DNA from 2 places in the Cellvibrio sp. BR genome. Region 2 is predicted to be linked to the other one. Evidence: predicted binding sites of a transcription regulator. Region 2 holds the regulator's gene; the other holds the start of a gene.
What was found. Region 2 encodes FliA, which starts transcription of late flagellar genes. Its sites were predicted from a motif close to TAAAGTTATNNNNNNNNCGGCCGATANCC; they were not measured.
Positions count from the first base shown of each region.

Region 1: the regulator FliA is predicted to act here: its motif matches at 1,550-1,578, upstream of motA (flagellar motor stator protein MotA).

Region 1 covers NZ_JH668202.1:496,348-511,732, reverse strand. The annotation lists gene O59_RS12555 (LacI family DNA-binding transcriptional regulator) at 1-38, opposite strand, end outside; gene O59_RS12550 (ATP/GTP-binding protein) at 295-1,134, shown strand; gene O59_RS12545 (DUF1244 domain-containing protein) at 1,225-1,539, opposite strand; gene motA (flagellar motor stator protein MotA) at 1,779-2,636, shown strand; gene motB (flagellar motor protein MotB) at 2,649-3,620, shown strand; gene yjgA (ribosome biogenesis factor YjgA) at 3,686-4,204, opposite strand; gene O59_RS12525 (HPr family phosphocarrier protein) at 4,356-4,628, opposite strand; gene rapZ (RNase adapter RapZ) at 4,632-5,501, opposite strand; gene ptsN (PTS IIA-like nitrogen regulatory protein PtsN) at 5,514-5,963, opposite strand; gene hpf (ribosome hibernation-promoting factor, HPF/YfiA family) at 6,040-6,330, opposite strand; gene O59_RS12505 (RNA polymerase factor sigma-54) at 6,435-8,087, opposite strand; gene lptB (LPS export ABC transporter ATP-binding protein) at 8,255-8,980, opposite strand; gene lptA (lipopolysaccharide transport periplasmic protein LptA) at 8,986-9,543, opposite strand; gene lptC (LPS export ABC transporter periplasmic protein LptC) at 9,530-10,141, opposite strand; gene O59_RS12485 (HAD family hydrolase) at 10,145-10,684, opposite strand; gene O59_RS12480 (KpsF/GutQ family sugar-phosphate isomerase) at 10,716-11,687, opposite strand; gene O59_RS12475 (phospholipid-binding protein MlaC) at 11,961-12,620, shown strand; gene O59_RS12470 (BolA family protein) at 12,828-13,073, shown strand; gene murA (UDP-N-acetylglucosamine 1-carboxyvinyltransferase) at 13,177-14,442, shown strand; gene hisG (ATP phosphoribosyltransferase) at 14,456-15,091, shown strand; gene hisD (histidinol dehydrogenase) at 15,205-15,385, shown strand, end outside.
Region 2 covers NZ_JH668201.1:384,387-399,771, forward strand. The annotation lists gene O59_RS06900 (MinD/ParA family protein) at 1-662, shown strand, start outside; gene O59_RS06905 (RNA polymerase sigma factor FliA) at 787-1,530, shown strand; gene cheY (chemotaxis response regulator CheY) at 1,728-2,111, shown strand; gene O59_RS06915 (protein phosphatase CheZ) at 2,146-2,949, shown strand; gene O59_RS06920 (chemotaxis protein CheA) at 2,976-5,261, shown strand; gene O59_RS06925 (chemotaxis response regulator protein-glutamate methylesterase) at 5,346-6,491, shown strand; gene O59_RS06930 (flagellar motor protein) at 6,491-7,240, shown strand; gene motD (flagellar motor protein MotD) at 7,252-8,133, shown strand; gene O59_RS06940 (ParA family protein) at 8,449-9,285, shown strand; gene O59_RS06945 (chemotaxis protein CheW) at 9,282-10,355, shown strand; gene O59_RS06950 (chemotaxis protein CheW) at 10,504-10,989, shown strand; gene O59_RS06955 (DUF2802 domain-containing protein) at 11,045-11,428, shown strand; gene O59_RS06960 (YciK family oxidoreductase) at 11,501-12,268, opposite strand; gene O59_RS06965 (HAD family hydrolase) at 12,317-12,985, opposite strand; gene ubiG (bifunctional 2-polyprenyl-6-hydroxyphenol methylase/3-demethylubiquinol 3-O-methyltransferase UbiG) at 12,985-13,689, opposite strand; gene O59_RS06975 (TRZ/ATZ family hydrolase) at 13,752-15,089, opposite strand.

The DNA of each region.
Region 1 (15,385 bases), on a different contig from region 2:
TTGGACTTGGGTGCGTGTTTATCGACACTGGTTTTCATAGTGGTAGGTTTCAGTTGATCAGCAAAGTGCTAGGTTAGAGCTTAGGCTGGCAGAGCGCAATCATTTCACTGACTGTGACACCACTGATTAGCCCGGCAAATCAGTGAGGCCACGCAAGGATATGTAAAACATTTTGGATCTGTATATCAGCAGTGGCACCATGAACGCGCAAACAGATGTGGATGCGCCGACTGTTGCACAAGTGTTATTGCTGCGCGTGTTCGTGTTGACCCATAACCATAATGAGGTTTATCCATGAAAAAATTCTCTACGCTCATCGTTTTATCATTTAGTTTGTTATTTGCTGGCGCTCAGGCTCAGGCTGCCAAACAATTGGAATCACTGTGGCAAACGATCGATTTACCCACGCCCGAGTCAGTGCTTTATGTGGCCGACAAAAAGGCGCCCTACCTGTTTGTAGCATTGATTGACGGGCAGGGTGATGTGGCTGACGGCAAAGGTGGCATCGCAAAATTAGCCACCGATGGCAAAGTAATCGATAAAAACTGGATTAGCGGGCTCAACGCGCCCAAAGGTATGGCGCTGCACGAGAATTACCTCTATGTGGCCGATATTACCGAACTGGTCATTATTGATATCAAGAAACAGAAAGTTATCAAAAAAATTCCTGTTGCCGATTCAGTTTTTTTAAATGATGTGACGGTAAATTCTTCCGGTGTGGTGTTTGTATCTGACACGCGCACGAATAAAGTCCACCGCTATCTGGATGGTAAAATCGAACTCTATTTGGATAAGGTCAGCAGCGCCAATGGCCTGAAAGCCTTAGGTTCTACCCTGGTGGTAGGCGCTGGCCAAGAGTTAATATTGGTTGATGCAGACAAAAATCGTGCAGTGATTGCCAAAGGGTTTGAGTCAGGAATTGACGGTATAGAAATGATTGAGCGCGGTGAGTTTATCGTGTCTTGCTGGGTGGGCTTGGTGTATTACGTTCACAGCGATGGTGGTCTTGAATTGTTGATCGATTCACGCGAGCAAAAAATCAATACGGCGGACATCGGTTACGATCCTAATACCCAGCAGCTGTTTGTGCCCAATTTTTTCAAAAATACGGTGACAGCGTATCAATTGAAATAATCCCTGCAATTAATCGCCCCACTGCTTATGGGGTCTGCTAAAAGCCGTTGCAGTTGCAACGGCTTTTTATTGTCTCGATATTTGTGTTGGCTAATCTTTTTTGTTCATTTCCTGCGCAAATTTTGCCTGTTGTTCCGGCGAAGCTTCCGTTTGAAATTGTGTTTTCCATTCACTGTAGGGCATACCATAAATGTGTGTGCGCGCATCTTCATAATCCAGCTCAAGCTGTTGTTCTGCTCCGGCGGCTACATACCATTTGCTTAAGCAATTGCGGCAAAACCCGGCGAGGTTCATCAAGTCGATATTTTGCGCATCTTTGCGACTATCCAAGTGTGCAACCAAGCGACGAAAGGCGGCGGCTTCCAATTTTTCCCGCATGGCGGGGCTGAGATCTTCAATTTTCATAGGTTGATACTCGAGTAAATTAAAACGGTGCCGATATTCTACGATGCTTTATCTGAATCAGGGGTAATTGCTGTGTTGCCGTCGTCTGTTATGGATTAAATCCTGTTCTTGTCTTGATCCTCAATTCAAGCTGCCTATACTCAAACGGTACTGTTAAGCTTGTCGCCTGAATTGTTTTGTTATTTCACGGGTTGCTTATCTCTTCGGGGCAAACCTGTTTTTGGATTGGGGGTTTTTGCGTGAATATCATTTTGGGCATTATTGTTGTCCTCGGTTGTGTTATCGGTGGCTTTGTTGTCCATGGCGGTAACCCAATGGCGCTGATGTCGCCCATCGAGGTATTGATTATCTGCGGAGCATCTTTTGGGGCAATGATTATTGGTAATCCACTGTCGGTGACTATGGGGGTTATCAAATCCGGCGGCTCATTGATGACGCCCTCCAAATTCAACAAGGTGTTTTATCTGGAGCTGCTGACGCTGCTGTATGACATCCTCAACAAAACGCGACGTGAAGGTTTGATGGCCATTGAGGGTGATATCGAAGAGCCCGACTCCAGTCCTATTTTTGCTAATTACCCTTCTATTTTGAAAGATCACCATATCGTTGAATTCATCTGTGATTACCTGCGCATTATGGTGGCAGGCAATATGGCGCCCCATGAACTGGAGTCACTCATGGAGCAGGAGCTCGATGGCCACCATCAGGAAGCCTCGGTAGTGCCTGGAGCCATTCAGAATGCGGCAGATGGTTTGCCCGGTTTTGGGATTGTCGCGGCCGTGCTCGGGGTAATTATTACTATGGGTAAAATTGGTGGGCCACCAGCGGAAATTGGTGCTGCTGTAGCGGCGGCTCTGGTGGGCACGCTGCTCGGTATTTTGTTTGCTTACGGTTTCATCGCACCATTTGCGAGTTATTTACAGGGCAAGGTGCGCGACGAGAGTCGCTCCTACGAATGTGTAAAAGCGGTACTGGTTGCTTCCATGAACGGAGTACCACCGCAGGTCGCGGTCGAGTTTGGTCGTAAAGTTCTTTTCCACAGTGTTCGCCCCAGCTTTAAAGAGCTGGAAGAGCAATATCGCGCCAGCAAGAAGTAAGGTCGATTTTTTATGGAAAAGAATTCAGCTCAGCAACCCATTATCATCAAAAAGAAAAAGGGTCATGGCCATGGTCATCATGGTGGTTCATGGAAGGTTGCGCTCGCCGACTTTATGACGGCGATGATGGCGTTTTTTTTGTTGATGTGGCTATTGGGGAGTACTACACCAGAGGAAAAAAAAGCCATTTCTGGTTATTTTGTGGATCCGGGTAGCCCCTATGTGGTGGGTGAGGGCGGTGCTAACCCCGGTTTGATCAGCTTGGACCAGCCCGTGCAACCTTCTACCCCTACTGAAGCCCAAGAGGCTCCCGCGCAGGATGTGAATGAAGAGCAGCTTAAAAAGGAAATGGAGCGCATTGAAAATGAGCAGCTGGAAGAACTGAAAAAACAACTGGAGACGGAGATTAACGCGCTCGATTCGGTGTTCCAACAAATTAAGGATCAGATCCTCATCGATTTTACCGCGTTGGGTTTACGCATCCAGATCGTCGATAAGGATCAGCGACCGATGTTCGATGTGGGAAGTGCCAACCTCAAACCCTATTCGGTGGACGTGTTGAACGCCCTTGCACCTATCCTCAATAAAGTGCAAAACAAAATCAGCATCACTGGCCATACAGATTCAACACCTTACGGTGTTGGAGCTACCTACACTAACTGGGAGTTATCTGCTGATCGTGCCAATGCCGCGCGCCGCGCGTTGTTGCAGGGAACTTATCCGGAAGAAAAAGTAGCCACCGTTCAGGGTATGGGCTCAGCCGCTCCCTTTCTGGTGGATCGCCCGAATGAACCCATTAACCGCCGCATCGCCATTATTGTGCTGAAAAAAGCGGTGGCCGATGCTTTGGGTAGTGGGGCAGGTATAGACAGCAGCAAGCTGATCAACAGCAGTGATACCTTCATAGCACCACCGCCAGCCGGCCCTAAGATTTTGTCGCCAACAGAGGTGAATGACGCGATTGATGCGGCCAATGCGCCCTGATGTAATTCCAATTGCCATAATGAAAAAGCCCGGATCATGTCCGGGCTTTTTCATTATGGGCAGTCTCAGTCTTGTGCAGCGAGTTGATCGCGAATGAAACCGAACAGTTTGCGTGCATTGGTTGGCGGTTTGTTCTCCTCTCGCTCCTTTTGCGCAGCGCGAACCAGTTGGCGTAAATGCTGTACATCAAGACCTGGGCAGGATGTTACCAGTGTCTGGAATATCTGTTTGTCACCTTCAATCAGCAAGTCGCGGTAGCGTTCGATCTGGTGTTGGCGATGCACGTATTGATCGCTGCGGTTTTGCATTTTATCAACCGCTGCTTTGATCTCCTCGTGATTGCCCTCGCGCATCAAACGGCCAATGTATTGAATCTGGCGACGACGTGCTTCTTTAGGGGGGAGTTTGCGCGCAATGTAAATTGCATCCAGCATGGTGTCGCTCAGGGGAATACTGGCGAGCTGCTTTTCGTTCATATCAATGAGACTTTCACCCAGCGCTTGCAGTGCATGCATATCGCGTTTGACCTGCGATTTGCTGAGGATGTAGTCATCGGGATTGATGTCGTCGTAGTTATAAACCATAAAAATATCTGTATTGATCGGGTGAGTAGCGGCTAGTGTGCAGATTTATCTGCCAATCGATTGCCGATAACAAGGGAAACGATGTAAAAGGTCGCGCAGCTTAGTGCACTCAAGCGGTAGTAACAACCGCTTTAGATTAACAATAGAGTATTTATTCGCCTTCTTCAAAGCGATCAGCAATGAGTGCACGGATGGCAGTCATTGCCGCCTCGGCATCATCACCTTCTGTGCTCACTTCCAGGCGGCTGCCACAGCTGGCGGCAAGAAGCATTAATGACATAACACTTTTGGCATCGGCCCACACGCCGTCGCTCACCCGCGCTTGCACATTAGCCTGAAATTGGTTGGCTAAGGTGGCAAGTTTCGCGGCAGCGCGTGCATGCAGTCCGCGTTTATTAATGATGTCGAGAGTTTCAATTGCCATGATTTAATGTTTTTTGTGTTTATTGATATCGCGATGTCGAACCTGAACATCACTAAAACTCTGGTCAAAATAGCGTTGTAGCTTTTCTGCCAGGTAAACAGACCTATGCTGGCCACCCGTACATCCCACCGCAATGGTGATGTAACTACGATTATTCGCCTGATAGCGCGGCAGCCAGCGTGCCAAATAGTGCTCGATATCGTCGTACATCTCTTTGACGGTAATCTGTTCTTCCAAAAATTCGATTACATCCTGATCTTTGCCAGTAAGCGGGCGCAGGTTAGGTTTCCAGTGGGGGTTGGGAAGGCAGCGTGCGTCAAATACCAGATCGGCGTTTACCGGAATACCATGTTTGAAGCCAAAGGATTCAAACAAAATCGCCATCGTCGATTCGCTGCGGCCTACAACACGTTCTTTTACCAAGTCGCGCAATTCGTGCAAATTTAAATGACTGGTATCTATGACCTGATCGGCACAATCGCGAATAGGTTCAAGCAGCTGCTGCTCTGCGGCGATGGATTCCTCAAGGCTGGTGTGTTTATCCGACAGCGGATGCTTGCGCCTGGTTTCGCTAAAACGTTGGATAAGTACGGCGGGTTGAGAATCCAGAAACAGGGTTTGAAATGGCAGGTGCGCTTCTTTCAGCGTACTTATCATCTGCGGGAATATATTCAGATCCTGCCAGGCGTTGCGCACATCAATGCCGATTGCAAAACGCTGTTGGTCATCTTTATGAATTTGTATTTGTGCAACCAGCGCGGGTAGCAGGCTGACTGGTAGATTGTCGATGCAGTTAAAGCCCACATCTTCAAGGACATGCAGGGCGGTACTTTTTCCTGAGCCTGAAAGCCCGCTTACAATCACGAGGTGCATGGTATTGACCTGCTAAGGCGCTATAGCGACCTGATAAAGTGCGGCATCGCTATCGGCAGCACGCAAACGCTGGCGATAGTCAGCATTATTCAGCGCCCCAGCCAGAGCGGCCAGTGTTTGTAGGTGCTCATCATGAGCATCTTCGGGCACTAACATGGCGAAGAGAATGTCCACAGGCTGGGAATCTATGGCATCAAAGTCAATCGGGTCAGCCAATGTCAGGAGTGCACCGATTGTGCCGCTGCAGTTTTCAACCCTGCAATGCGGAATGGCAATGCCGTGCCCTATACCGGTTGAGCCAAGTCGCTCGCGACCAATCAAACGGCGAAATAACTCATCGGCATCAATGCCAGGAACATCCTGTGCGATGGCGTTGGCCAGTAGTTCCAGAGCACGTTTTTTGCTGCCGCCTTCAACGGCACACAAGGTTCGGCCGGGGCTAATAAGATTTTGAATTTGCATGGTAGGAGGTGATTACCAGGAATCTCTCAATTGTTGAGGCAGTGAGCGGAGATGATCTCGCTGCCTCCAGGGTGGGTTAGCGATGACTGCGCATCTTTTCTTTGTGCTTAATTAATTGGCGATCCAGCTTATCGGCCAATGAATCAATTGCTGCGTACAGATCTTCGTGAGTGGCATCCGCAAACAAATCTTTGCCGCTGACATGGATGGTTGCTTCTGCTTTTTGAATCAACTTATCGACGGAGAGGATGACGTGAGTACTGGTAATGCGATCGTGGTGGTGGCTCAGGCGCTCAATTTTGCTGCTGACATAGTCTTTCAGCGAATCGGTAACTTCCAAATGATGACCACTGATGTTTATTTGCATAGATACTTCCTCTCGATAGAAACAAAATGGTTGTGATCAGCACAACCTAACAGCTCGTCCGTGATTTTCTTCCGAATTTCGTATTTATAACCGATTAATGATAATTAAATGGTTTTGCGCTCATTAGAGGGTGGAATATTCAGCGACTCGCGATATTTTGCAATGGTACGACGCGCTACCTGAATTCCCTGTTCCGCGAGCAGGTCGGTGATTTTGCTGTCGCTCAACGGTTTTTTGGGGTTTTCCGCACTCACCAACTTTTTAATAATTGCGCGAATCGCTGTTGAAGAGCACTCGCCGCCGCTATCGGTACTAACATGGCTGGAGAAAAAGTATTTCAGTTCGAAGATACCCTGCGGTGTGTGCATATATTTCTGCGTGGTTACCCGCGAAATAGTGGATTCATGCATCTCAACAATTTCAGCAATATCGTGCAGCACCAGCGGCTTCATAGCCTCGGGGCCGTAATCGAGAAACCCGCGTTGTTTTTCCACAATACAACTGGCTACTTTAAGCAGAGTCTCATTGCGGCTCTGTAAACTTTTCAGGAACCAGCGGGCTTCTTGCAAATTATCCTTGAGAAATGTGTTGTCGCTGCTCGAGTCCGCGCGCTTTACCATGGAGGCATAATTGGAATTGATACGCAGGCGCGGTGCAATTTCCGGGTTTAATTCAACAATCCAGCGGCCATCGCGCTTTTCAACGAACACATCCGGTACTACATATTCCGTGTCACCACTGGCAATAATATCGCCTGGGCGAGGGTTTAGGCTTTGGATCAGGGTGATGGCCTGGCTCAACTCGGCCTCTTTCAGTTTGGTGCGGCGCATTAACTGACGGTAGTCGCGACTACCCAATATAGGCAAGTAAAGTTTGGCGATTAATTTTGCCGAATCCAAAAAGGGTGTTTTGGGGTCAAACTGTTGTAACTGCACCAATAAACATTCAGATAAGTTTTGGCTGCACACACCGCAGGGATCAAACTGCTGCAGCCGGTGTTGAACTGCAACAACTTCATCCAGTTCCAGCTCTTCAAAATCGCCACGCATTCCTTCGAATATTTCTTCAATGGTAATAGACAGCATGCCGCTGGGTTCAACCGCGTCGATAATTGCCATCGCCAACACCCGGTCGCGATCTGACATGGGCGTTAAATTGAGTTGCCACATCAAATGATCATAGAGTGAGTCGGTAACAGCGCGACGGCTTTCAAAATCATTGTCTTCATTATCGTAGTTGCTGGAGCTGCCGGTTGATGAAGTTTGGTAAACATCGTCCCAGCTGGTATCTACCGGTAAATCGCTGGGAATCGAGTCGCTCCAGTCACCGCTGTCGGCGCTGAAACTATCGCCTTCACCATAGACATCGCTATCACCAAAGGATTCCCCATCGCTAAAGCTTTCACCCTCGCCAAAACTTTCAGATTCGCCGTAGCCTGGTTCGTTGAAGTTATCAGCGGTTGATGACGAGAAATTGTCGCTGGCATTGAAGTCGGCGCTATTGTCGGTGCCGGATTCTGCAGCAATTTCCTGCTGGCGGGTGTAATCAATCTTATCGTCCGCGCTGCCTTCGTAATCGCTGCCGGTAGTTGCTGAGTCAAAACCTTCCTCAACTTCCAGCATGGGATTGGATTCGAGCGCTTCCTGGATTTCCTGTTGAAGATCCAGCGTGGAGAGCTGCAAAAGACGTATCGCCTGTTGCAGTTGGGGAGTCATTGTCAGCTGTTGGCCGAGTTTAAGCTGGAGAGATTGTTTCATTGTTGTAGCAACAAACCCTTATTTAACGCGGGATGGAAAACATCTGTTAGGTGGAGTTTAGTCAGGGTTTGCGCTTCAAGCAACATACTTAAGCAAGCTTTATGCCTAGTAGCCAAATAATATTACTTGTCAAGTTGTTTGTCGGGTGGTTAAAGCGTTTGTTGAACTCACAGGCGAAAGTGTTCGCCCAGATAGACTTCGCGGACTTTGCTGTTACTCAACACTGTATCGGCATCACCTTCGGCAATAATGTGTCCTTCGCTTACGATATAGGCAGTCTCGCAGATGTCCAAGGTCTCTCGTACATTATGGTCGGTAATAAGAACGCCAATCCCGCGATCTTTGAGGTGACGGACTATTTCTTTGATGTCGTTAACCGAAATCGGGTCAACACCCGCAAAGGGTTCATCGAGCAGGATAAATTTAGGGTCCGTCGCCAGTGCGCGGGCGATTTCTACCCGGCGCCGCTCACCACCTGAGAGTGCCATGCCAAGGCTGTCACGAATATGGGTGATGTGAAATTCGTTCAGCAGTGCTTCCAGTTTCTCTGCGCGTGCTTCCCGATTCAGGTCTTTGCGAGTCTCAAGGATCGCCATAATATTATCGGCGACGGTAAGTTTGCGGAAAATGGATGCTTCTTGTGGCAAATAACCAATACCGGCACGTGCGCGTCCATGAATTGGCAGTTGGGTGATATCGCGATCATCAATTAATACGTTGCCATTATCTGCCGGTACTAAACCGGCGATCATATAAAAGCAGGTGGTTTTTCCGGCGCCATTAGGGCCCAGGAGCCCAACAATATGGCCGCTCTCTACTGTGATAGAGACATCGATAACCACTTTACGTTTTTTGTAGCTCTTGGCGAGGTGTCGCGCGTGCAAACTAGGCATAGGAATCAGTTGCTATTGGCTGTGGATGAGGGGGCCTGTAGGTCTTCTGGTTTCGCGGATTTAGGGGGAATGACTATCTCTATTCGTTGTCCTTCGCCAGTGTTGTTGCCTTCTGCCTTCATCACTTCTTTGACCAGATCGTAATCGATATGTGGGCCACTCATGACGGCACCATTTTGCTCAACGGAAGCATCTTCAATGAGTAGTAAATGCTCGTTGTTGGGGGTGTAGGTAATTTGTTTGGCGGATGCGGTGACTACCCCTTGTTCTGCTTCCGGCTGTTGCTGGAATTTCGCAGGGCTGCCAGTGGCGATCATTTTTTCCACGCCACCTTCATTGTTGGTGTGGATGATGATTGAGTCGGCATTGATAATGAGTGAGCCTTGGCGGATCTCAACCGAGCCTGTGTAAGTTGCCACCCCGTTTTTTTGATCAACGGTCAGGTTGTCAGCGGAGCCGCGGATAGTTTCATTTTTGTCGCTTGGTAACGCCCAAGCTGTCACCGAACAGCATAAGCCCGCGAGCAGGGGAAGTATTTTAAGCAGTGATTTAGCGCGGTTCATAAGCGGCCTTAACTTGGGACTTTAACTGAAGCTGACTATTGGCGAAGTCTGCTTCCATGCCTTGGGCCGACATCTGGCCTTTTGCGCTGCGCATCTTAACAGCTTTGTCGGTGCGCGCGAATTGTGTCTTTGGGAATAGGTCCAGCAGGCTGGTGGTGATACGTACAACACCATTGGAGTTGGTTTGCTGTTGAATCACGACATCATCCTGCAGCCGGATGAATTCACCATTGAGTTGGCTTTTACCTTCGCGCGCATTAACTAGCCAGGGCGCAGTAGCGTCTTTGTCGTAAAAAGCCATGGCGGGTTGTTCAAAGAGTGTGTAATCGCGCTCCGAAGGGCCGTCTGCACTGATTTGATAATGGGTTACTTGTGGTGTCGTTAGTTGATAGCGAAGTGTTCCCTCTGGACTGTATTCGCGTGTCTCCACAGATTTCATGTAGTACTGGGGAAAACCGCTGGACTCATATTGGTCTGGTTGAATGTCATCTTTGTGCCTGAGGGAAAAGGCAAAGAACACCACCACCAGGGCAAAGGCGACTAGCCAGGGGCCCGGAATATGCTGGTGTAATCGCTGGATGCGCTGTAATAGGGCCATAATTTAGTGAGTGCTTCCAGTGAGGTAGGTATTTAAGGCGGTATCAAAGGTATTTTGTGCTTGCATTATAAGATCACAAGCTGCGCGCACCGCACCTTCACCACCGCGTTCGCTGCTTTGCCAGTGCGCGCGTTGGGCAACACTGAAATGGGCATTGGCCACAGTGAAGGCAAGGCCGACCCGTGTCATAACGGTAAGATCCGGCCAGTCATCACCCATAAAGGCAATTTCATGCAAGGCAAAGCTGTGATGCTGGAGTATTTCCTGTAGTGCATTCCACTTGTCTTCGCGGCCTTGTACTAAAATCTCGATTCCCAAATCGTTGGCGCGTTTGGCAACCAGGTTGCTGGTTCGTCCAGTAATAATCCCTACTTTAACGCCGGTTTTCTGCAGGGCTTTGATGCCTTGTCCGTCCAATGTGCTGAATGATTTAAATTCTTCGCCGCTATTGCTGAAGTAGAGGCGGCCGTCGGTAAGTACGCCATCCACATCTAACAATAAAAGTTTGATCTGTATGGCGCGCTCGCGTAATTCTGAGTTCATGCTCTGTTCCTGGTGGTGCTGCAATTGCAGGTTAGATGATGCCTGCGCGCAACAAGTCATTGATTTTTACGACACCGACAAGCTGTTTTTGTTCGTTGCTGACCAGTAGTACGTTTATTTTTGCTTCTTCCATTACCGCTAATGCTTCAGCGGCGAGCATGTTCTCGCGCAGAATTTTGGGGGTGGTGTTCATTAACTCGTATGTTTTAGCGCTGCGCACATCTACACCGCGATCAATACTGCGGCGTAAATCGCCATCGGTAAATATACCAAGTAGTTCATTATCGCTATTCATGACGGTTGTCATGCCAAAGCCTTTTTCTGACATCACCATTAATGCATCAAGTAGCGGTGTTTCAGGGGAGACGCGCGGTATATCACCGCCGGTATGCATGACATCTGAGAGGCGCAGCAGTAGTTTGCGTCCCAGCGCGCCACCGGGGTGAGAGAAGGCAAAATCTTCCGCGGTAAAACCGCGTGCTTCCAGCAGTGCAATGGCGAGAGCATCGCCCATTACCAATGTGGCAGTGGTGCTGGAGGTGGGGGCTAAATCGAGTGGGCAGGCCTCGTGAACTACACTGATGTCCAGGTTCACTTCAGCGACTTCGCCCAATGTGGATTGGGCATTGGCGGTCATGCTGATAATTTTGATTCCCGCGCGTTTTAATAGTGGCAACAGGGTAACAATTTCGCTGGATGTGCCGGAATAGGAAATGGCCAGCACTATGTCGCTTTTGGTGATCATGCCCAGATCACCGTGACTTGCCTCGCCGGGATGAACAAAAAAGGCAGGGGTGCCTGTGCTTGCCAGTGTGGCTGCGATTTTTTTGCCAATATGACCGGATTTACCCATGCCGGTCACTATAACTCTGCCGCTACAGGCCATTATCAACGCGCACGCACGGGTGAAGTTGGCATCGATGCGCTCACTTAATGCGTTAACAGCTTCTGCTTCAAGGCGGATAGTGCGTAGTGCAGAGCTAAGATAATCAAAACTGGCCATGTGACTATTCCAAAAAGCGGGAGGGCATTATAGCGGTCATGTTCGCCAAGGCGAGGGGCTGCGATGTTTTTTCCGCTTTAGCGGTTATCGAGCGGCATATCAAAATGCTATAGTCCGCCGCGCAAACCTGCTCGCTGCGCCTTCAGGTTAAGTTAACCTCCCCTTTGGTTCAATAAATCGCCACACCCACAATGTCATTAAAAAGAATGGCACCATAAGGAACTAGCGCTGTCCGAGTTTCGGTCACCTTAGTCTGGCTCAGGGCCAACTTGAATGAATTCATCTGACTTAATGGAAGGTTTTACCATGAAATATCTGCTTACCAAAATATCCGGTGCTGTTCTAAGCACGTTTTTATTATTCGGCGTCCATACAGTTGCCCAAGCAGCGGACGCGAATCAAGAACCGAAAGTTATTGTTGAGTCGGTTGCACAGGAACTCTTCGGTTTGGTTAAGGAAAAAAATGCGGCTAAAACCGCAGACGATATCTATTTCAAGCAGGTAGAAAAGGTACTTGATGAAGTGGTTAACTTCCCTTTCATTGCTGCTTCAGTGATGGGCAAGTCCACCTACAGCAAGGCCACTCCCGCGCAACGGACGCAGTTCCTGAAAGTGTTTAAAGATGGCATGGTGAAATCTCTGGCTAAAGGCATTCTCGGCTATGCAGATAGCAAGGTTACACTCGCGGGTGTGGTGACCGATCCCAAAAACGCCAAGCGCGTTGTAGTAAAGCAAGAAGTAATGGCTGAAGGCACTAGTCACAAGCTTGATTACACTATGGTGCAGGGCAAGTCTGGCGAGTGGAAGCTCATCAATGTGGTTCTCAATGGGGTAAATCTTGGGCAGTCATTTAGCGGTCAGTTCAAGGCCGGCCTGAAGAAGCATAGTGGTGATATTGATCAGGTGATTGCCAACTGGCTCGTGGATGCGTGATTTGTGATCTGACCTCAGTATCTTTTTATCCTCAACCCCCAGCCCCGGCTGGGGGTTTTGCATTTCAGGGTGCGGATTTTTAAGTGCGATATGGGCGACATTCCGGTAAACTCCGCGCCTTATTTACTTATCGCTAGATTATGTTCGCCCAAGGCTGTTCACTGCCTGTGACTGCCGGGTGCGAACCAGCCATTATCGGAAAATATTATGCAAGCCGAACAAATTAAAGCCCTGATTGAAAGCCAAATCCCTGAGTGTGATGTGAAATCCGTAGAGGTGCAGGGCGATCATATAGGTTTGGTGATTGTCAGCCCGGCTTTTGCTGGCCTGACTCCTGTTAAAAAACAGCAGTTGGTGTTGTCTACACTCAGCGCCCAGTTTGCCGATCGCAGTATCCATGCGGTGGACTATATCAAGGCGTTTACCCCCGAGCAGTGGCAGGCCCAGCAGTAATTCCGGCTGCAGTCTTGTTCGCTCATTTCGGTGGCTATAGCGATTATTAGTCGGCTATTCCGCTTTTTTCCTCGGTGCATCTTCTTTTAATTTCAGGTTGGCAATGGATAAGTTTTTGATTTCGGGCGGCGGGCCGCTCTCTGGTGAGATTCGTATTTCAGGCTCTAAAAATGCCGGTTTGCCGCTTTTGGCGGCATCTATATTGGCCGATGGCGAGGTGCGCCTCACCAATGTTCCACACTTAAAAGACATGACCACCATGGTGCAGCTACTGCGCACCCTTGGCCTGACTATCGAGATTCAGGGCGAGCATGTGGTAATTGTCGATCCTAATACTATCAACTCCTATACCGCCTCCTACGAGCTGGTAAAAACCATGCGTGCCTCGATTCTGGTGCTCGGGCCGCTGCTTGCACGCTACGGCGAGGCTAATGTGTCCTTCCCTGGCGGCTGCGCAATTGGTTCGCGCCCGGTGGATATCCATTTGCGCGGCTTGGAGGCTATGGGGGCCAGCATCGAAATTGACGGTGGTTATATTCGCGCTCGCTCCAATGGCCGTTTGAAGGGCTGTCATTTCCTGATGGATATGGTCACCGTGGGCGGCACTGAAAACTTGCTGATGGCCGCCGTGTTGGCTGAGGGCAAAACCGTACTGGAAAACGCCGCGCGCGAACCGGAAATTGTCGACCTGGCTAATATGCTGGTCGCCATGGGCGCAAAAATTGAAGGTATAGGTACATCGACCTTGACCGTTTACGGCGTCGAAAAATTGAATGGCTGTGAATACAGTGTCATGCCTGACCGCATCGAAACCGGCACTTATTTGGTGGCTGCTGCAGCAACACGCGGCAACATCAAATTGACCCATACCCGCGCCGATATTCTCGAAGCGGTGATTTTAAAATTACAGGAAGCGGGGGCCGATATCGCCGTGGGCGAGGATTGGATCACACTGGATATGCACGGCAAGCGCCCCAAAGCCGTCAGTTTGAAAACCGCCCCTTACCCGGCGTTTCCCACCGATATGCAATCGCAATTTATGGCGATGAATGCGGTGGCTGAAGGGGTCAGCCATATCACTGAAACAATTTTTGAAAACCGTTTGGTGCAGGTGGCCGAATTGAACCGTATGGGCGCGCATATCGAGCTGGAGCACAACACCGCCATTGTGACCGGTGTGGAGCGTTTGAAAGCGGCGCCGGTAATGGCGTCGGACCTGCGCGCCTCGGCGAGTTTGGTGATTGCCGGTCTGGTTGCTGACGGCGAAACATTGATTGACCGCATCTACCATATCGATCGCGGTTACGAGGCGATTGAACAAAAATTCCAAAACATTGGCGCCAGTGTGCGCCGTGTTAAAGGTTCGTAAGAAGGTGGATGCCATGAGCCAAACCCTGACTATTGCGCTCACTAAAGGGCGCATTCTGGAAGAGACTTTGCCCCTGCTGGCCGCTGCCGGTATTGAGCCGCTCGAAGATATGGAAAAAAGCCGCAAACTGGTGTTCGACACCACTCAGGCCAATGTGCGGTTGCTGTTGTTGCGCGGCGCCGATGTGCCCACCTATGTGCAATTTGGCGCGGCGGATATGGGTATCTCGGGTAAAGATACCTTGATGGAAAACGGCGCTGAAGGCCTGTATGAACCGCTTGATTTAAATATCGCACGCTGCAAATTGATGACTGCCGGGGTGAAGGGCGAATCACTGCCTGCGGGCCGGATCCGTGTTGCCACCAAGTACGTCAATATCGCCAAACAATATTACGCATCACAAGGTCGCCAGACGGATATCATCAAGCTTTACGGTGCGATGGAATTGGCGCCGATTATGAATCTGGCTGATGAGATTGTGGATATTGTGGATACCGGAAATACTCTGCGCGCCAATGGTTTGGAACCGCGCGATTTTATTGCAGACATCAGTTCCCGTTTGATCGTGAATAAAGCCTCGATGAAAATGAAACACGTACAAATCCAAACCATTATCGATCATATCGCTACCGCCGTAGCGGTCGATTAGTTTTCTATACCGTCCATTGCAAATGCCAATGGGTATTTGTAATGGATAGGCTGCATGATCAACCTATTATTTTTTAGTTCACATTGTTATTGGTTTTTTTAAAAGAGAATTCCATGTCTGAATCTATCATCACCCGTTTGGATGCAAGCCAAAGCGATTTTAATCAGCGTTTGGATCAGCTGCTCGCGTGGGAATCGGTAAGCGATACCCGTGTTGCAGCAGTGGTCGATGATATTTTGCAGCAGGTAAAAACCCGTGGTGATGCAGCGGTAGTGGAATTCACTAATAAGTTTG
Region 2 (15,385 bases):
TCGGCATTCGCGCCACCCATACCCTTGCGGATGTTCTCGCCGGCACTCATTCGCTCAGCGATGTGTTGGTCACTGGCCCCGCCGGTGTAAAAATTGTTCCAGCATCCTCGGGTGTACAGCGTATGGCGGAGTTGAGCAGCGCCGAGCATGTGGGGCTTATCAATGCCTTCAATGAACTTTCCGATCAAGTGGATATTTTGGTGATAGACACGGCCGCGGGTATCTCGGATACCGTGGTTAGTTTTGTGCGCGCCGCCAACGAAGTCATTATTGTCGTGTGCGATGAACCTTCTTCCATCACCGATTCCTACGCCCTTATCAAATTATTAAACAAAGAATATGGAATGCAGCGCTTCCGTGTGGTCGCCAATATGACGCGCACCCAACAGGAAGGCATGAATATGTTCAACAAACTCAATACCGTTTGTGAGCGCTTTCTGGATGTCACACTCCAGTTTGTAGGCCAAATTCCCTTTGACGAAAATGTGCGTAAAGCCGTGCAAAAACAAAAAGCCTTGTTGGAGTTTGCCCCTGCCTCCAAGGCGGCAGTGGCAATACGTGCGTTGGCCCAAGCAGTCGATAAATGGCCGCTGCCATATTCTCCCACCGGGCGCCTGGAGTTTTTTGTCGAGCGCTTGTTGCAGGCCGCGAATGCGCGTTAGCAATATCCGCATACGCAGTTGCATAGACATTGGTGTGTGACTAGCGTTATGAATCGCTACTCACGAGAAAGTGAGGCAGGGTTGCCAATAATCACGGCAGTTTTTGCTAAACAAAAGGTGTTCGATGGCCGCAGTCAATGGTTTAGCCATGTACGATAAAAAGACCTTGCTCGATGCGCAAATCAATGTTGAAGACTTTGCTCCGCTGGTAAAGCGCATTGCTTACCACATGATGATGCGTATGCCTGCGTCTGTGCAGGTAGATGATCTGATTCAAGCGGGCATGATTGGCTTGATCGAAGCATCACAAAAATACGATGCATCCCGCGGTGCCAGTTTTGAAACCTATGCCGGTATTCGCATTCGCGGAGCAATTGTTGATGAAATGCGTCGTGGCGATTGGGTGCCCCGCTCAGTGCACCGCAATGCGCGCCGTGTTGCGCGTGCCGTTGCCGCCGTCGAGGCGCGTACCGGGCGCGATGCGACCGACGCCGAGGTCGCTGCTGAACTAGAGGTATCGCTGGAAGAATATTTTGAAATGCTGCAAGACTCCAACGGTAGCCGATTATTCAGTTACGAAGAGACCTTCGGCGAAGAAGACAGCAATATCGACGCGTCCGAACACAGCAGTGCTTTTGTTAGCCCGTTTGAAGGGGTTCAGCGGGATGGGTTAAAAAAAGCCTTGGCCGAGGCGATTGCCTTGCTTCCCGAACGTGAGCGCATGGTGCTCGCCCTCTATTACGATCAGGAATTAAATCTCAAAGAAATTGGCTTGGTGCTTGGTGTTAGTGAATCCCGGGTTAGTCAGATTCACAGCCAGGCAGCCGCGCGTTTGCGCCACCGCCTTGGTGGTTGGCAGCCCGCGTAAACTGGGTGAAAAACAGCTAAGGGCAGTGTGGTTTGCTCGCCGTTGCCAGCAGAATCGCAAATTAGTCTGTAAATACAACAATTTGCGCTATGATTTGCAGTAAAAGTTGAAGATTTACGCGCCGCCACTGGCCGAAGCTTTAACTCCTACTAGACTATGAATTAATAAAATTCCCTTCTGGGTAATTGGAGGTTGCGTTGGATAAGAACATGAAAATCCTGATTGTTGATGACTTTTCAACAATGCGGCGGATCATCAAAAACTTGCTGCGGGATTTGGGGTTTTCCAATACCCACGAAGCAGACGATGGCGTAACGGCATTGCCGATGCTCAAAAATGGCGATTTCCAGTTCCTGGTCACTGACTGGAATATGCCGGGCATGACCGGTATCGATCTGCTCAAAGCGGTACGTGCAGACGAAAAGTTGCGCACCTTGCCAGTATTAATGGTGACCGCAGAAGCTAAGCGCGATCAGATTATTGAGGCAGCTCAAGCTGGCGTAAACGGCTATGTCGTTAAGCCATTTACAGCGCAGGCGCTGAAGGAAAAAATTGAAAAGATCTTTGATCGGGTCGGTTAATCACCGTCGATTAAATAATAAATAAGGCTCTGCCATGGCATCTGAAACCCAAACATCGTTCAACAGTGAGTTTGTTGTCGAATTGAGAGAGTGCGCCAAATTGCTTGCGGAAAAACTGCACGGCAATGAGATTGAAGAAGCATCGCTCTTGATACAAACCATTACCCAATCGCGTGATCGCCATATTTTTCAATCGGTAGGGCGCCTGACACGCGGTTTGCACAATGCAATTGTCAATTTCAATGTGGATGCCGACCTAACCAAAGAGCCACCCAAGATTGCCAAGTCTGATATTCATGATGCGTCCAATCGGCTCAATTATGTGATTGAACTAACGCAAAAAGCGGCCGAAAAAACCATGGACGTTGTCGATGAGGCTGCGCCTATCGCCATGAATTTGGGGCAAGAGGCAAATAGTTTACGCAGTGAATGGGCGCGGTTAAAACGCCGTGAAATGAATGCCGATGAATTTCGCCAGTTGTACGAGCGCATGGATATTTTCCTCGGGCAAATGGTCACCGGTACTGAACAACTCAGTAAGAATTTGCAAGATATTGTGTTGGAGCAAGGCTTTCAGGATCTAACCGGTCAAGTATTAAAACGTGTTATCGGTTTGATCAATGATGTTGAAAAAGACCTTGTCAGCTTGGTGCGCATTGCTGGGCAGGTCGAAGAAATTGCCGGGCTTGCAGATGATCGCGAAGTTGTCGCACACGATATGGAAATTATGCACAAGCGTAAAACTGAAGCCGAAGGGCCACAAATTAACAAAGAGCGCGCAGATGTAGTATCCGGGCAAGATGACGTTGATGATTTGTTATCAAGTCTTGGTTTCTAAGCTGTAGGTCACTCGAGGAACGTTGAATGAGTTTTGGTGATGACGAGGATATCCTCCAGGATTTTCTGGTAGAGGCGGGTGAAATTCTCGAACGCCTCAGCCAGCAATTGGTTGACCTGGAGCAGCGCCCTGAAGATAAAGATCTGCTCAATGCAATCTTTCGCGGGTTCCACACTGTAAAAGGGGGTGCCGGTTTTCTGGCGCTCACTCCTATGGTGGAATGCTGCCATCTCACCGAAAACCTGTTTGATATTTTGCGCAACGGCAAACGTGCGGTTACCTCTGAATTAATGGACGTGGTGCTTGAAGCACTCGACATGGTTAATCAGCAATTTGAATTGGTATCCCAGCGCGAAGAACTACCACCGGTGGATCCTGCGTTAATTGCCTCGCTTGAGCGTTTGGTTTCTTGCGAAGACCTCAACGAAAGTGCAGCAGGAGCAGCACCTGCGGAAACAGCGGTTGCTAATCCGGAGACTACGGCAGTTGCCTCTGGGGACATTACGGACGCTGAATTTGAACAATTGCTGGATGCCATCGCCGGGGTTCCTGCCGCGACTGAGGCCTCTGCGCCTTTGGCTGAACCTGTCGCCACTGTATCCGGTGGCGGCGATGATATTTCTGAAGATGAATTTGAAGCGCTGCTCGATCAATTGCATGGCAGAGGCAAGGGGCCAGGTGTTCAGGCTGCTGCCCCGACACCAGCCCCGGCTCCTATAGCATCCACAGCGGTCGGTGGTGGTGAAGAAATCTCAGAAGACGAGTTTGAAGCGCTGCTCGATCAACTGCATGGCAAAGGTAAAGGGCCGGGCGTTGTTGTCGAGGCTCCAGCGCCAGCTGCTGCTGTTGCGCCCGAGCCTGCAAAAAGTTCGGGTGATTTGATCAGCGATGATGAGTTTGATGCACTACTGGATCAGCTGCACGGCAAGGGTAAAGGCCCTGGCACAGGAGCATCCACTGCGGCAACTCCCGCACCTGTCGCAACAAAGCCAGCGCCTGCTCCTGAGGTTAAACCAGAGGCTGCTAAACCTGTTTCGCCAGCACCTGCAGTCAAGAAGGTAGAGCCGCCAAAACCAGCCGCAGCGACTGCTCCCGCTATGCCGGCAGCAGATAAAGAAGCGCCGCAAGTTGAAACTACCGTTCGTGTGGATACCCAGCGCCTTGATGACATTATGAATATGGTGGGTGAGCTGGTGTTGGTTCGCAATCGCTTGGTGCGGTTGGGTAACGGCTCTACCAATGAAGCCCTGGTAAAAGCAGTAGCAAATTTGGATGTAGTTACCGCCGATTTGCAGACCTCGGTCATGAAAACCCGCATGCAGCCAATCAAAAAAGTATTTGGCCGCTTTCCCCGTGTGGTGCGCGATTTGGCGCGTAGTTTGCGCAAAGAAATTAATTTGGAATTAGTCGGTGAAGAAACCGATCTGGACAAAAATCTGGTAGAGGCATTAGCCGATCCGCTGGTTCACTTGGTGCGCAACTCGGTTGATCACGGCATTGAATTCCCTGATGTGCGCGAAGCGAATGGCAAGTCCCGCATTGGACAAGTTGTGCTTTCTGCAGAGCAGGAAGGCGATCATATTCTATTGTCGATTAGCGATGATGGTGCCGGCATGGACCCGGTTAAATTGCGTCGTATCGCGGTAGAAAAAGGGATGTTTGATGAAGATACCGCCAATCGTTTGTCTGACACTGAAGCCTACAATTTAATATTTGCACCAGGGTTTTCTACCAAAAAAGAAATTTCAGATGTGTCCGGTCGCGGTGTGGGAATGGATGTGGTGAAAACCAAAATCACCCAGCTTAACGGCACCGTCGAAATTAAATCCGAGTTGGGTAAAGGCACGCGCTTTATTATTAAAGTACCGCTGACGCTGGCGATTATGCCAACCCTCATGTTTATGCTCGGCCAACAAACTTTCGCTTTTCCGCTGGTGAGTGTGAATGAGATTTTCCACATGGATCTCACCAAGAGCCATATAGTGGATGGGCAGGATTGCGTCGCTATTCGTGATCAGGCAATTCCATTGTTTTATATGAAAGATTGGCTGGTTAAAAATGCGTTTGGTCATCGTCCTGACAACGCTCACGTGGTGATAGTTACCGTTGGTTCGCGCCGTGTTGGTTTCGTGGTGGATCAATTGATTGGTCAGGAAGAGGTGGTGATTAAACCTTTGGGCAAAATGTTGCAAGGTACCCCAGGCATGGCTGGGGCCACTATTACCGGCGACGGCACTATCGCGTTAATTTTGGATATTCCCAGCCTTTTGCGTCGCTACGCCAAGGGTTCCACCAGCTGGGGACACAGTTAATCTTCAGCGTGACCCTGCTGCGGTGAACGCTACACATGCCAGCAAAATGTCTGTTAAATATTTTTCCCTTGCGGAGTGTGATAGATGCCTTTCCGGGTATTAGTGGTTGATGATTCAAATTTCTTTCAGCATCGTTTGAAAGATATTATTAATGAGCACCCGGAATTAAAAGTTGTTGGTATCGCAAGCAATGGACGCGAGGCTATTGATAAAGCAGCTGAGTTAAAGCCTGACATTATCACTATGGATTTTGAAATGCCGGTGATGGATGGTGTGACTGCTATCAAGCACATCATGTCCAACCGTCGCGTCCCCATCTTGATGTTTTCATCGCTCACCTATGAAGGTGCCAAAATTACGCTGGATGCCTTGGCAGCCGGCGCACTCGATTTTATTCCCAAAGATTTTGCCGAGGTCTCGCGAAACTCCGAGGTGCTCAAGAAAAAATTACATGAGCGATTGATTACCCTCGCTGGCTCCGGCAATCGCTCAGTCCCACCGCCAGTTGCTACTACAGCGTCACCCGCGCCTGTGCCCGCGTCAGCGAGCAGCTCGTCATCTTTCAGACCTATTGCCGCACCGGCGCCTGCCGCTCGCCCTGTGTCGCCAGTCCAAGATGAGCCGGCAAGGCCATCTGGATCTGATAATTACCGTCTCAAAAATAAACCCAAACTTTTGGTCATTGGCGCGTCCACCGGCGGGCCAGTTGCTCTGGCCGAAGTGTTAATGGCGTTGCCCGCCAATTTTCCTTTGCCTATTGTGCTGGTGCAGCATATGCCGGAAAACTTCACTAAAGCATTTGCCGAGCGGCTCAACAAACAGTGCCATATCCGCGTGCGTGAGGCGGTGGATGGCGATCAATTGCAACCCGGTTTGGCGTTACTTGCACCGGGCGGAAAACAATTAATGCTCGATAAGCGCAACGGCGGTTCGGTGCGGATATTGCCGGATGATGAGCGCGTCAATTACAAACCTTCGTTGGATATCACTTTTGGTTCTGCTGCCAATAACTATGCCGATAAAGTACTGGGCGTGGTATTAACCGGTATGGGGTCGGATGGTTGTAATGGTGCGCGTTTATTAAAGGATGCAGGCTCGTCACTTTGGTCACAAGATGAAGCGAGTTGTGTAATTTATGGTATGCCAATGGCGGTTGCACGCGCCGGGTTAACCGATAAAGTGCTAAGCCTGAAGGATATTGGGCCGCGTTTGGTGAGAGAGGTTATGTAATGGATCTCCTGAGTATTATCGGCGTCATTATCGCGTTTGCGGCAATTATCGGCGGTAACTTTTTGGAAGGCGGTGGCATTGGCACTTTGTTGAATGGGCCTGCCGCATTTATTGTGCTTGGCGGTACCTTGGGTGCAGCCATGTTGCAAACGTCAAAAATAAATTTGCGCCGTGCCCTAAGAATTGTGGTGTGGGTTTTTAAACCGCCCTATGTTCCCTTTAAACAAGGTATTGCCAATATTGTGCGCTGGGCCGCAGCGGCGCGCAAAGACGGCCTGCTTGGGCTGGAAGAAATTTCCGAGCGTGAAAAAGATAAATTTGCGAAAAAAGGCTTGCAGCTATTGGTTGATGGCAATGAGCCAGAAGTTATTCGCCGTATTTTGGAAACGGATTTAATCGTAAACGAACAGCGCGATTTTGATGCAATTAAATTTTACGAATCTATGGGCGGCTATGCACCGACAATCGGCATCATCGGCGCGGTAATGGGCTTGATTCATGTGATGAATAATCTGGCCGATCCTGCGACCTTGGGGCCTGGTATTGCGATTGCATTTGTGGCGACCATTTACGGCGTCGCCTTGGCAAATCTGGTATTTATTCCTATCTCTAATAAATTGCGTATGTGTGTGAATGAAAATTCCCAATATCGTGAATTGATTATTGAGGGCATTATTGCGATTGCCGATGGTGAGAATCCCCGCTCAATTGAAATGAAATTAAACGGCTATTTGCATCCGCTTAACTGAGAAGCGCTCTTATGGTTCGCCGCAGAAGAGAAGATATTCACGTAAATCACGAGCGCTGGCTGATTTCTTACGCTGATTTCATTACGCTGCTGTTTGCATTTTTTGTGGTTATGTATTCCATCTCCCAAGTAAATGACAGCAAGTATCGCGTCTTGTCCGACACTTTCATTGAGGCCTTCCATAAACCAACGGATGCCCAATCCAATACTGAGCCAGCAGATCAGTCTGCGCCGGCAAATGATTTAATATCTCCCATCAATATGGATAACTCCGTGCGCGATGCGGAGCAGGTTGACGAGCAAGTGCCGACAATTGTGGATAACTCTCAAGGCGCCGCGAATGAAGTTGCTGAACAGCCTGATACTAAAATAAAAACCAGTGATGAATTAACGCAAATTTCTGATTTGGTATCTGAAAAATTTGCCCCCTTGATTACTGAGCAGCTTATTCAGGTGTCCAGCAATGAGTTGTGGTTGCAAATCGAATTAAAAGACAGCATTTTATTTTCGTCCGGCAGTGCGGATACCAGTGAACAGGCGCGCAAAATATTTGATGAAATTGCAGCGATCCTGGCGGGTTATTCTAACCCGGTGCAGGTTGAAGGCTTCACCGATAATATTCCTATTAATAGCGCCAAGTATCCCACCAACTGGGAGTTGTCTACCGCGCGGGCCAGCGCCATTGTTAAGCATTTGGCTGCAAATGGTGTTGCACCAGAGCGTTTGTCAGCAGTTGGTTATGGCGAGTATCAGCCCATTGCTCCCAATAGCTCTGAACAGGGTAGGGCGCAAAATCGCCGCGTTGCTATCATGATTGCCAAGCGCAAAATGGATCGTCCTAAAGTACAAGTCGAACCAGCAGCTACCTCGTCTAGCGCCTCTTCTCTAAATTAAACCCCATAAACAACCTGCTTTCGTCGTTATTCCCCCTATTGCGTTGAAAAAAGCTGCCGCTATAGAGATGGCGGAGTCATTACTTCTACTTGAAGTTGTCGTCTACTGGGCAATACTTAACATCCACTGCTTGAAAATTGATCGTCCCATGGAGTGATTGCTGGTCGATGATTGGCATAAGTGTTGATAAAGGCGACAATGTTCTTTCTGAATTTGTGACTGCAGTCGAGAAACTTATTGCGATGGGCACAAACTTTGCTTTTGTCGCTGTAATAGACGATGTGACTGGCGTTTGACGCTGGCGAGGGTTGAATTGTGCGAGTTATAGCAATAGCGAACCAGAAAGGTGGTGTGGGCAAAACCACCACAACGGTATCCCTTGGTGGGCTTATTGCGGCCACTGGGAAGCGGGTGCTATTGCTGGATATAGATCCCCACGGCTCACTCTCTAGTTATTTCCGTCAGGATCCTGACACCCAGGTGCTAAGTAGCTATACCCTGTTTCAGGAGCGCAAAAGCTTAACCCGTGAATCGGTTAACCGTTTGATTCTGCCAACGGATTACCCCAACGTGAATTTGATCCCCTCGACCACCGCGCTGGCGACACTGGAGCGGCAGGCGATTGGTCAGGATGGCATGGGGCTGGTACTGAGCCGGGCGCTTGCATTAATCACCGATGATTACGATTACGTACTGATAGACACACCGCCCTTGCTGGGTGTGTTGATGGTGAATGCGCTTGCGGCTTGCCAATATTTGGTCATTCCGGTGCAAACCGAATTTCTTGCGCTCAAAGGCTTGGAGCGTATGGTGAATACACTGAGCATGATGTCACGCTCGCGCAAAAAAGCATTGGATTACACCATAGTGCCAGTGATGTTTGACCGCCGTACTCAAGCCTCGGTGACCAGTTTGCGCACTATTCGCAATACTTATCCCGCTCAGGCTTGGCCCGGGCATGTGCCGGTTGATACCCGTTTTCGGGATGCCAGCAAAGCCGGTGTTCCACCGCATTTGTTCGACCCAACAAGCCGTGGCGTGGAAGCTTACACTGCGCTCTGGCATTGGCTCGATAAAAAAATACGTGCCGATGAAGTGCAGGCTCAGTCAGCACCTATGGCAGTTATCAATAAGGCTGGTGTGGTCTCGTGAGCAATCGCAAAACGCCTGAGGGCGATATAGAGTCACCTGATGTGAGTTTGGGTCATTACTTTGATGACCTGCTCGGCATTGGTGATGCTATTGATGACGCATTTGCTGCGCTTGAATCCCGTCCCATGTCTGTTGCCGCCAATTCCGGCTTGGCGCGTGTCGTCAGCTTACCGACTAAAAAGCACCACCCTGAAAAGCCTAAAAAAGTATCGGCTAACCTGCATACCAAACCCCGTTCATTAACCAAAGCCGATAGCAAGCCCGCTGAGCTTGCCAGCCCTGAATTGTTGCAAACGCCGGAACAAAAACGACAGCTGGAGAAGTTGTTGCAGTCGGCCAGTGCGCAATTATTGATTGAGTCCCCGGTAGTTGAGGTTGTAGCGGTTGATGTGGCCGCAGAGCAGATTGCCCAGCCTAAAACCCGGTTTGTCGCCGATACTGATGAAATTCAAGAGTGGGATATTGGTACTCCAGCAGAAATCGTTGCGACCCCGCTTGTGGTGTCACCTGTCGAAGTTCAGTCGACCGATGTTGAGGTGGTTGACGCGGAAGCCCAGTCCAGTCAGTTCAAAATGGAAGGTCTGGATTGGTTGGAAAATGGTCGTCCGCAATGGGCGCAATCGCGTTTTGATGTGTTGCTGTTCAAAGTGGCCGGATTAACCCTGGCAGTACCCTTAATTTCCCTGGGGCAGATTCAACCGCTAACGGACGAGCTCACTCCTTTATTCGGTCAGGCAGATTGGTTTATGGGGTTGCAACCCACACCCGCAGGTAAGATTCGCACGGTGAATACCGCGAAGTTTGTGATGCCAGAGCGATACGATGAGTCCTTTTTACAGACGGCCAAATATGTGATGTCAATTAACGGTGTGCCTTGGGGGTTGGCGGTGGATTCAGTAAATCAGCCCATCACCTTGCAACCGGACGATGTAAAGTGGCGTGGTGACAGAGGCAAGCGGCCTTGGCTGGCCGGCACAGTCAAGGATCATATGTGCGCACTTCTGGATATCCCGCGTATTGGTCAAATGTTGGTTGATGCCGATAAGAATTTTGTTCCGGCTCGCGCCTGATACCTACAGATTATTGATTGGAATCGGCTAGAACGTGCTTTTGTGGTTGCGACAAACAAAAGTGGCACAGGAAAAGTCATCGACTATAGTTATAGCGACATTTACACGATTTACTGCCTGACACTGGCAGCTCAGAGGAAAATTTAAGATGGCAACTGATGCAGCAAAAAATAAAAGCACTGATGATCCCGTATTGCAGTGGGTAACTTTTCGTCTGGACGGTGAAACCTACGGCATTAATGTAATGCAGGTACAGGAAGTGCTGCGCTATTCGGAGATCGCCCCGGTTCCCGGTGCACCTTCTTACGTACTGGGAATTATCAACCTGCGCGGCAATGTGGTAACAGTTATCGACACTCGTCATCGCTTTAATTTGTCCAGCGGCGAGATTACCGATAATACCCGTATAGTAATTATCGAGACCGACCGCCATGTAATTGGTATTTTGGTTGATAGCGTTGCCGAAGTGGTTTATTTGCGCCAATCGGAAATTGAAATGGCACCTAATGTTGGCAATGAAGAGAGCGCAAAATTCATTCAGGGTGTGTGCCACAAAAACAACGAGCTATTGATTTTGATTGATTTGAATAAGCTGCTAACCAGTGAGGAATGGTCGGAACTCGAAGATGTTTGAGTGATTGATCAACTAAGGTGTTGCAAGTGATGGATTCGAGCGCAGAGAAATAGTCATGACGGTTTTGGAAATAGGTTTATCGGCGTCTGCGCTTGTCAGCGTGATTGCATTGCTGGTTGCATTAATCAGCTTGAAGCAGGTGCGCCGCCAGGCGGATGCCAATGAAAAACTGATTCAAAAATTAATGCGTGAGGTGGCTGCATCCAGCAGTGGTTCTGTAGGTATGGGGCAGCGGCTTCTGGCGATGGAAAAACGGTTGCAGTCTGAAGCTAAAAAGCCTGAAAAAATTGATTATTACAACGATGATGAATTCCAACCTTATTCACAAGCCGCACAAATGTTCAAAATGGGAATGGATTGTGATGAGGTGGCGCGACGTTGTGGTTTATCGCGCGCTGAAGCATCGCTGCTGGAAATGATGCAAAAATCGAGTCGGTAAAACACAGTTAGTGTGAAAAATGAAAAAAGGCGATCAGATGATCGCCTTTTTTTGTTGCCGAAGCTCCTCCCGTTATGCTTTACCCTGCCAGAGTTGATATTGAAACGAGTTGCCGCTAACGCCAACTGAGTCGTCGCTTAGCAAATAAACATAGGCAGGCATAAGTGCTTCGGGGGTTTTTACTGTTTCTGGATTTTCGGCGGGATAAGCGGATGCGCGCATATCAGTGCGGGTTGCGCCAGGGTTAATACTATTGGTACGAATGCGTGTAGCACCTTCCAATTCATCGTGCAGTGTTTGCATCAGGTTTTCTGCTGCGGCTTTTGAGGCTGCGTAAGCGCCCCAAAATGCACGACCTTTAAATGCCACACTGGAGCTAGTAAATAAGATGCTCGCGTTTTCTGCCCGTTCCAATAAGGGTAATAGCGCCTGCGTCATTGCAAATGGTGCATTCACATTTACTTGCATGCAGCGCTGCCAAGCACTAACGGAATAGTTGCTGATGGGTGTGCGTTCACCTAAGTCGGCCGCGTTGTGTAATAAACCATCCAAACGTCCAAAGGTGTCTTCCAGCGCGTTACACATATCGTCGTAATCTTTCTCTACGGCGCTTTCAAGGTTAATTGGGTAAATGGCTGGCTGCGGGTGACCGGCTGCTTCAATTTCGTCATAAACTGCTTCTAGCTTACTCATAGTTCTGCCGCACAGCACAACGGTGGCACCACAAGCGGCAAAGGTTTTTGCGGCGCATTTTCCTATACCGGCACCTGCGCCAGTAACCAAAATAATTTTTCCCTGCAGAGCATTGGGTTTGATGGTGTAATCAGATGGGATTTGCATAAAAAATTTCTTCGCTAGTAAGCAAAACAAGTCCGTATCGACGGCTGTTTACAAGTACTTTTCAATAATAGGCCAAATTTCATCGGCGTGGTTTACGCAGTAGTCGGCGTTCCAGTTGGCAGGGCTATCCCCTTCATCCAAATAACCATAAGCCGCTGCGATAGTGATGCTCCCTGCGCCTTTACCGCAATCAATATCGCGCTTGTGATCGCCGATATAAATAATTTCTTGCGGGCTGCAACCCAGTTGCTTGCTGGCAAGAAATAGCGATTCAGGGTCAGGTTTACTTCGTGCGACATGGTCGGGGCAGATGACACTGACAGGAGCGGGCTGTATATCCAATGCCGTCATTAAGGGCAGGGTATAAGCAGCCGGTTTGTTAGTGGCGATTCCCCACGCGATATGTTTATCCGCGAGCTTGTCCAGTAGTGATGAGATGCCAGGGAAAGGTTTGGTGTACACCGCAATATGCGCAAGATAAAGCTGCAGTAAACGCTGACGCAAATGTTCAAATTGCGGATCGCTTTCTTCTATATCAAAGGCCAATTTGATCAATGCTTTGGATCCGTTGGATACCCCGGCGCGAATAGTTTCCGGCGCTAATTCTTGACGGCCCTCTTCAAGGAGTAACTGGTTGACGACCACAATAAAATCTGGCGCTGTATCCAGCAGTGTGCCATCCAAATCAAACATCACCGCGCGAATTTTTTGACTCATTATTCGCTCACCTTTTTGGCATGCATTAAATAATTCACGCTGACGTCGTTCGGGTTGAGTTTGTAATGTTTGGTGATGGGGTTGTAGGTCATTCCGGTCATGGATTGCAATTCAAGTCCTGCTGCGCGCAACCATTGTGCAAGCTCGGAAGGGCGAATAAATTTGCTGTATTCATGAGTGCCTTTGGGCAGTAGTTTTAAAATATATTCAGCACCGACAATTGCAAAAGCATAGGATTTTGGATTGCGATTGATGGTTGAGAAATAAACATCACCACCTGCCTTAACGAGCTGCGCGCAAGCGCGCACAACCGACGCGGGATCAGGTACATGCTCTAACATTTCCATGCAGGTAACTAAATCAAATGCGCCGGGCATTTGTGTGGCTTTATCTTCAGCGGTAATTTGTTCGTAAGTTAGTTCCACGCCGCTTTCCAATGCGTGCAACCGCGCAACCGCGAGTGGTGCTTCGCCCATATCGATACCTGTTACCTGCGCGCCTCGTTGGGCAAGTGATTCAGCCAAAATGCCGCCGCCGCAACCCACATCAATCACTGTGCGCTGTGCGACAGGCGAGCGCTCATCAATAAAGTTGGCTCGCAGCGGGTTTATATCGTGCAGCGGCTTGAACTCACTGTTTTTATCCCACCAGCGGCTGGCAAGTGCTTCAAATTTTGCAATTTCAGCAGTATCGACGTTGGCCATAATCTATTCCGTCTGTTCAGTAGTGATAAGAAAGGGGGCGTATGTTTGGCAATAAGGTTTGCTTAGTGCGAGGTGATTTGTTTGCGCCACCAATTGGCTTTTCCCAGAATTTCGCGCTCGTTTAATGTTTGCAAAAGGCGATTGGCTAGCAGGCTTTTACCTTCCACCCATACGTGTGTGACAGCTTGCCCTGCATGGGTATAGACCAATTGTGATGCCGGGTTGTAAATAGGTTGCATGCCCAGATCGCCCAAGTCGACTGCGGTTATATCTGCGGCTTTTCCAACCTCAATACTGCCGATAACGTCTTCCATGCCCAGCGCCTTGGCGCCGTTTAAGGTTGCCATGCGCAGTGCGGTATGAGCGTCCAGGGCGGCGGCATTACCAGAAACCGCTTTTGCCAATAGTGCTGCGGTTTTTAGCTCGCTAAACAGGTTTAGGTCATTGTTACTGGCCGCGCCATCGGTGCCTAGTGCCACATTAATATTGGCGTTAAGGAGTTTATCAACCGGACAAAAACCACTGGCCAGTTTTAAGTTGGATTCAGGGCAGTGGATCACATGGGCGCCACTGTTTTGCAGCAATTTGATGTCGCTTTCATCAATTTGGGTCATGTGCACACATTGTGTAAGTGGCGATAGCAATCCCAAATCCATCATGCGCTGGCTTGGGCGGCGTCCATATTGCGCTATTGAGTCTTTTACTTCCTGCGCTGTTTCATGCAGGTGGATATGGATTGGCATGTCCATTTCCTGTGCAAGTACAGCGATTTTTTGCAGAGGGGCATCAGATACGGTGTAGGGTGCGTGAGGGCCAAAAGCAATATTGATCAGGTGATTGCCGCGAAAGTTGTCATGCAGGCTCAACCCTTTATTGAGGTAGTCATCCGGCCCCATGCCCCACGCGGTAGGGAAATCCAACACGGGAAAGGCGAGTTGGCAGCGTACTTGGGCATCCAGGCAGGCTTGTGCGGCCTGTTCAGGGTAAAAATACATATCCGCAAAACAGGTGGTCCCGCTTTTTATCATCTCTGCTAAGGCAAGCTCAGTACCGTCGCGCACAAAATCTTCGCTGACCCAGCGGCTTTCTGCCGGCCAGATATGGTCGTTCAGCCAGGTATGGAGTGGTTGGTCATCGGCATAACCACGCAGCAGGCTCATGGCTGCATGCCCATGTGCGTTTACCAGGCCGGGAATCAATACATGGCTGCCAAGGTGCACCGTTTCTTTAGCGCTATAGCGACGATCAGCTTCTTCATGAGGGACAATGGCGATGATTTGGCCCTTATCAATGGCAATGGCGCAGTTCTCCAAAACCCGGTTGGCCGGTACCACGGGGATAATCCAGCGAGCTTTGATAATCAGATCGATGTTGTTGAGATTCACGGCAGAGGTCGACATAAAGAGTGTTTGGCTAGGTAATTACGACAAAAAAGGGGGCTCAGTATACTGCAAAGGCCGGTTGCATCTATGGCTCATTTAGGTGATCGCCTGCGCGCTGACTGATTTGGATGCAACAGAGAAAAACTCGTGGAATTTCATAGGGAAAGGAAATGGCCAGAGTGCCTATCTGTTGGATTTTATGCTACCATCGCGCCCCTGAAATAAGCGTTAGGCGCATTTTTAGCCAGCCCGCTACTAGGGTAGCTGTTTTTGCTTTTAACCGATTTAGCGCCGTAATAGAACCCATACGTCGA